Regions from separate parts of the Solibacillus sp. FSL W7-1472 genome, predicted to be linked through region 2. Evidence: riboswitches for the same ligand, from Rfam matches in the RefSeq annotation. Region 2 holds a riboswitch; each other region holds the start of a gene.
What was found. A riboswitch is a leader RNA that binds a small molecule or an ion and turns the genes downstream of it on or off. The one in region 2 is predicted to bind S-adenosylmethionine.
Positions count from the first base shown of each region.

Region 1 (2,273 bases), 1.0 Mb from region 2:
TTGATGACAGAATAGATTATGCCAAGCATATTCATTAATTACTTTAATGGATAATTGAGACTCTTTGTCTGCACCTGCAAAACCGTTGAATACATATAACTCGTCACGTTCTTTTAAGTAATTTACAACTTTCACATAAAGTTTATCAAATACCTCTGCAGAAATCGGACGGTTAACTTTGCCCCAATCGATTTTATTGTTGCAAATTTCTTCTTTTACTATATATTTATCTTTTGGAGAACGGCCAGTGTATTTTCCTGTTTGGGCACGTAATGCACCTTCAACAGTCAGCACGGCTTCTCCGCGTGATGTAGCTTTTTCAACTAATTGTGGAACAGATAATTGAGTTTTGATGTTTTCCCCGTTTAAAAGTTCTTTCAGCTCGTTAGCAATTTCTACCGAATTCATCTATTAAATACCATCCTTTTTTATAGTATTCCCTTATAGAGGGGAGTTGATTCCTAATTCAAAAATAGTATAACACATTAAGTGAAATAATCTATACTAATTGCAAATTATTTTTTCCGGAATTTTAAACATTGCGAAATACGTCAAAATTTGTTGACAGCACTTGTTTTTTTGCGTAAGATGTTTAATTGAACGGATACTCTTATCCCGAGCTGGTGGAGGGGCAGGCCCTATGAAACCCGGCAACCTGCGTATATTTTATACGTGTTGGTGCCAACCTGATGCAAGGGCAAAAATTCCCTTGAACGATAAGAGTGAAAGGTAACGAAACGTAATATCCTTTCCTCACGTGTGATGAACACGGCTATGAGAGAAAGGATTTTTTTTATTTTGTTTTACAATTTCGTGCTGAGCGAAAATTATATAGTTACAGCCTTTCAGACCCTCGTGTTAAAGCAAATATAGCTTGACGTTAAAAGGTAGATACGCATTAGCGTAATTGCTTTATATAACGGACATGGGTAATGAGTACCGTATCAATAAAAAACAATTGCCAAAGTGATTTAGGAGGAAATGACATGACAAATCGTCGACTGTTTACATCAGAAAGTGTAACGGAAGGACATCCGGATAAAATTTGTGACCAAATTTCGGATGCCATTTTAGACGCTATTTTAGCTGCAGATCCAAATGCACGTGTAGCTTGTGAAACTACGGTAACAACAGGCTTAGTACTAGTATCTGGTGAGATTACAACTTCTACTTATGTAGATATGAAAGGAATTATCCGTGATACAGTGGCAGAAATCGGCTACACACGCGGTAAGTACGGCTTTGATGCGGAAAACCTTGCAGTACTAGTAGCTGTAGGAGAGCAATCACCTGACATTGCACAAGGTGTTGACCAAGCATTGGAAGCACGTGAAGGTTCAATGACGGATGATGAACTGGAAGCAATCGGTGCAGGCGACCAAGGATTAATGTTCGGCTATGCATGTAACGAAACACCGGAATTAATGCCGATGCCAATTTCTTTAGCTCATAAATTAGCACGTCGTTTAACAGAAGTACGTAAATCAGGAGAATTGGAATATTTACGTCCGGATGGTAAAACACAAGTAACAATCGAATATGATGAAAACAATGAACCTGTTCGTGTGGATACAATCGTTATTTCAACACAGCATGATGAAGAAGCAACATTAGAACAAATTCAAACAGATATTAAAGAGCACGTTATTAAACCGGTTGTTCCTGCTCAATTATTGGATGAAGCAACAAAATACTTCATCAACCCAACAGGTCGTTTCGTAATCGGCGGGCCTAAAGGAGATGCAGGTCTTACAGGTCGTAAAATTATTGTTGATACTTACGGCGGCTATGCGCGTCATGGTGGCGGAGCATTCTCCGGTAAGGATGCGACAAAAGTTGACCGCTCTGCAGCATATGCAGCACGTTATGTTGCTAAAAACATTGTAGCAGCTGGCCTAGCTGACCGTGCTGAAGTGCAACTGGCGTATGCAATCGGTGTTGCACAACCTGTATCAATCGCGGTTGATACATTCGGTACAGGAAAAGTAGAAGAATCAAAAATCGTGAACTGGGTACGTGAGCTATTTGATTTACGTCCTGCGGGCATTATTAAAATGCTTGATTTACGTCGTCCGATTTATAAGCAAACAGCAGCATACGGACATTTCGGTCGCACAGATTTAAATGTGCCATGGGAAAGTACGGATAAAGCGGCTGAATTGAAAGCTAAAGCAGGAATTTAATATAATAAAAAGGAGCATCCAGTTTAATGGATAGCTCCTTTTTTATGATCTTATATAAGATTTCTTTTTAACAAGGTATAGATTTATAAG
Region 1 is NZ_CP150208.1:2,878,283-2,880,555, reverse strand. It holds gene pckA (phosphoenolpyruvate carboxykinase (ATP)) at 1-408, opposite strand, end outside; SAM riboswitch class I at 608-723, shown strand; gene metK (methionine adenosyltransferase) at 987-2,183, shown strand.
Region 1: linked by a shared signal. The riboswitch ahead of metK (methionine adenosyltransferase) and the one ahead of metA (homoserine O-succinyltransferase) in region 2 are both predicted to bind S-adenosylmethionine.

Region 2 (2,273 bases):
ATGAAGCATTTTCACTGTGACCATTTAGCAAATAAATCATTCGAGCATTTGTCTCAAGGTGAACGGCAGCGTGTTCAAATAGCAAGGGCCATTATGGCTGATCCGGAAATTTTAATATTGGATGAGCCATGTGGCGGTCTGGACTTAATCGAACGGGAAAACTTGCTGCAAACAATAGAACAGATTGCACAAGCAGAAAACGGCCCTACCCTAATTTACGTGACGCATCATGTAGAAGAAATACTTCCTTGTTTTAGCCATGTACTTTTAATGAAAGACGGAAAAAATGTCGAAGCCAATGCACGCGAAGTTGTTTTAACAGACGAATTATTAAGCGATTTCTTCGGGCGGGAAATTAGTTTGCAGATCGAACGCGAACGTGCCTGGGTTGCAATTAAATAAAAATGAACCAGCAGGAGTCCACCTCCTGCTGGTTCATTTCATTTACACAAATTAAATATGATATTCAATATTTTCATCGACGTAATGCCATTCATACGGCGTTTCTTGGTATACGTAGTAGTTCAGCCAGTTGTAGAACAACAGATGCGAATGGGCACGCCAAACATTTTTCGGTGCCTGCAACGGGTCGTTATTCGGGAAATAGTTGATCGGAATTTCCGTATTGTCCGGATCTTTCTCAATATCGCGGAAATACTCATCCGATAAAGTCGTTGCATCATATTCCAGATGCCCTGTAATCATAATATGTTTATTGTTTTTCGATTGCACAATAAACACGCCTGCATCATCCGAATAGCTTAATAGTCGCAAGTCAGGGTGTGCCCGCACTTCATCAATTGAAACCGACGTGTGGCGTGAATGAGGTGCCACATACTCATCACTGAATCCCCGCACTAAATCTACTGTTAAATCCGTAATCACATGGGAATAAACACCGGAGCATTTCTTCGGCAATTCGAATTTTCCGATGCCAAAATGGTGATACAAGGCAGCTTGGGCGCCCCAACATATATACATAATCGAAGTGACATGTTCATCTGCCCAGTCCATAACATGCGTAATCTCATTCCAGTATCCAACATCTTCAAAATCCATTTTCTCTACTGGCGCTCCTGTAATAATGAGCCCATCAAAGCGACGGTGCTTCACTTGGTCGAATGTTCGATAAAATGTATCTAAATGTGATTTGGAAACATTTTTTGATTCGTATGTAGCCGTGTTTAAAAATGTCACATCTACCTGTAACGGTGTATTCCCGAGTAAACGCAGCAACTGCAGTTCGGTTTTTTCTTTTTCAGGCATTAAATTAAACACTAAAATATTTAACGGTCGAATTTGTTGCGTTTTCGCACGGTCTTCCTCCATAACGAAAATCTTCTCTTTTCTAAGCAGCTCTCCCGCCGGTAAATGTTTCGGAATATTAATCGGCATTCCACTTTCCCCCTCATAAACTTTTTCAGCAATCTTTTAATAATCTGTAGTTTTCAGGCAATGCATTGTTTTACGATTGAAACAAACTGTTCCAGAACAATATAAAAAGCCCCTCTCATTCCAGCAAAAACAGAAATGAGAGGGGCCTTTTTACCCGTTCTTATCTGCCAAGGTTCACACCTTGCTGGAAGTAGCACCTTTCTAGTTGAACTAGAGGTTGCTGAAGCATCATAAGGCCAAGTCCCTCCGCTTCTCTTGATAAGACTATTAAATTGTCATTAGTGTATCATGTACTTTGTAATTTTGCAATAATTCTAAAAATATTATTTCACGCTTACTAAAGCTGCTCTTTTTCTATATTGAATAACATTGTCTCCAGCTGTTCATCCCATACACGTGTCAATGTATTGTATACCCGCATAAAATGTCTGTTTTCCTTTTGATCGAAAAGCAAAAAACATAGGACCGGTATATCATTAATCTGGATCGATTCCGTCGAAACAACACTTGAAATATAATGCGGTACTTCATCTTCCGCAACCGGTTGTTCGGATAGTTGCTGCTGAATGAACTCAATCAGCACCGCTTCTTCAATTGCTTCGATTTCTTCCGTTTCGATTGTCGGGAAAGGCTCCGGAAACTCCTCCAAATCCGCAAATTCCTCCAGATCACCATCCAGTGGCTGCTCATGGATCGGGCTGTATTGAATAAAATAACTTGTTTCTTCAAGCTCCTCTTCAAAAATGCCCGATTCCAGCTGTGACTTACCCTTAGCGGTAAGTGCAAATTCCTGTTCCTTCACAATCATACCCAGTCGTAACATTTTATTCGTTAAATCATGAATAAATAACGGTTCCACTAACAAAATTTCGGCTAAT
Region 2 is NZ_CP150208.1:1,860,527-1,862,799, reverse strand. It holds gene MKY07_RS09175 (ABC transporter ATP-binding protein) at 1-402, shown strand, start outside; gene metA (homoserine O-succinyltransferase) at 454-1,395, opposite strand; SAM riboswitch class I at 1,553-1,660, opposite strand; gene MKY07_RS09165 (nucleoside-diphosphate sugar epimerase) at 1,733-2,273, opposite strand, start outside.

Region 3 (2,273 bases), 1.1 Mb from region 2:
ATTTAGCGATTTTGCCTTCTGGATAATTGGCTAAAATCTGTTCCAGTGATGCTTGCGTTTCCTGTGTTTCACCAGAAGCTTGCGACACGAAGTTTTTCGTAATCGGTGCTTGCGGATGTTGGAACACTTGTAATACATCTCCCTGTTCCACTACTTTTCCGGCTTCCATAACAGCTACTCTGTTACAGATTTTACGGATAACATGCATTTCATGTGTAATGAGTACAATTGTAAGTCCGATGTTTTTATTAATATCAAGCAACAATTCCAAAATTGAATCCGTTGTTTCAGGATCAAGTGCTGAAGTCGCTTCATCACATAAAAGCACTTCCGGATTGTTTGCCAACGCACGGGCAATGCCAACACGCTGCTTTTGACCGCCTGAAAGTTGAGAAGGATACGCTTTCCCTCTTCCTTTTAAACCAACAAGTTCAATTAACTCTTCTACTCGTTTTTCACGATCAGCTTTTGAAACACCTGCTATTTCAAGTGGAAATGCGATGTTTTCTTCAACGGTACGTGACCAAAGTAAATTGAAGTGCTGGAAAATCATACTTATTTTTTGACGTGCTTCTCGTAATTTAGCCCCGGAAGCTTTTGCAATATCCTGACCACCTACAATGACAGAACCTGTCGTTGGCTTTTCCAAACCGTTCAATAGGCGAATCATTGTACTTTTACCGGCACCACTGTAGCCGATAATACCGTATATTTCTCCTTTGTTGATCGATAGGCTTACATTATCAACTGCCGTAAGCTTACCATTTTTCGTGTTATACACTTTTGTAATATTTTGTATATCAATCATCGGTTGTACTCCTTCTAAATTGAAATAACCTTCCTGCTATTTCAAAATCATGTTCTTTTTTTCATCCAAAACATCCGCTGAATGAAAAAAACCTTTCTACCAAGACAAGTAGAAAGGTTTCACATACATTTATACGGTAAACCGTTCTCTCATCTTTCAAAGTTTACACTTTGTGTGAATTGGCACCTTTGCGTAATCGCTGGTTGCCGGGCTTCATAGGGCACTTCCCTCCACCTCTCTTTATAAGAGCAACGTTATTAAGTTTTATTATTATGAATTTTACTTTATCACGACAAAGTGACTACGTCAATTACTTTTTTAATATTTCATACAAAAACGGTACGGATTTAAATGCATAAATTTTATTCGTTAGTTCTCCGTTGTCTGAAACGATTAAACAAGGTACACTTTCAATTTTCAGTTCATAAGGTAAATCCCCTAAATAATTGATATTTGCCATACCAAGCGGGAGATCTGGTAGTAATTTCTCAATTACTTCCAACATTTTTTCCGATACTTCACATGTGCCGCACATAGGCGTATATAGGAAAAATGCTGTCTGATCATATTGTTGTACGTTTTGTTCCCATTGCTGTTTCGTCCATTGTTCCATTATACTGTCATCCTTCTTTTACTAAAAATTTTGCTCGTAGTAAAATATCCCTTAAGATTTTAGTAGGTGTTTTTTCTACTTCAATATATTCGTGAGGTATGATTAGCTGTTGTGCTTCAGGATATGCACGGTTCATCAGTTTACGTAACTTTTCACCGTTTTTATCTGCATCAAACATAGTGATAATTTCATCTTGCTCATAACCTTCCAATAAATCAATCAAATTGACTTCGCTTATTGTGCCATTTGTACAAATAATTGTCACGTCCTCTGCTAAAATCGGGATTAATCTCAACTTATCGGCACGTCCTTCGACAACAAGGCATTTTCCCATACGTACACGCTTCCTTTCAAAGTCACCTTTATGTATAGAATAACAAAAAAACACTAAAACCTTACTATAGAAGGCTTTAGTGTTTCATATTATTGTTCAATTAATGCAGTGTAAGCATCTGCGTCTAATAATTCTTCAACTTCCGCTTCACTTGTTAACTCAACAGTAACCATCCATGCATTTCCGTATGGAGATTCATTAACGTATTCTGGGTTGTCCAGTAATTCTTCGTTAATTGCAACTACTTTACCAGAAAGTGGTGCATATAGTTCAGAAACTGTTTTTACAGACTCTACACTACCGAATGGCTGATCCTTTGAAATCTCATCGCCTACTTCAGGTAATTCTACGAATACGATATCACCTAATTCAGATTGTGCGAAATCCGTAATACCGATTGTTGCCTTACCGTCTTCAATTTTTACCCACTCATGCTCTTTTGAATAACGTAATTCTTTTGGTGTGCTCATTCGAAAACCTCCATGTTATATGTAGTACATTCAAGTTCATTTTGCCAT
Region 3 is NZ_CP150208.1:2,956,405-2,958,677, forward strand. It holds gene MKY07_RS14830 (methionine ABC transporter ATP-binding protein) at 1-808, opposite strand, end outside; SAM riboswitch class I at 955-1,057, opposite strand; gene MKY07_RS14835 (thioredoxin family protein) at 1,119-1,421, opposite strand; gene MKY07_RS14840 (toprim domain-containing protein) at 1,429-1,755, opposite strand; gene gcvH (glycine cleavage system protein GcvH) at 1,845-2,225, opposite strand.
Region 3: linked by a shared signal. The riboswitch ahead of MKY07_RS14830 (methionine ABC transporter ATP-binding protein) and the one ahead of metA (homoserine O-succinyltransferase) in region 2 are both predicted to bind S-adenosylmethionine.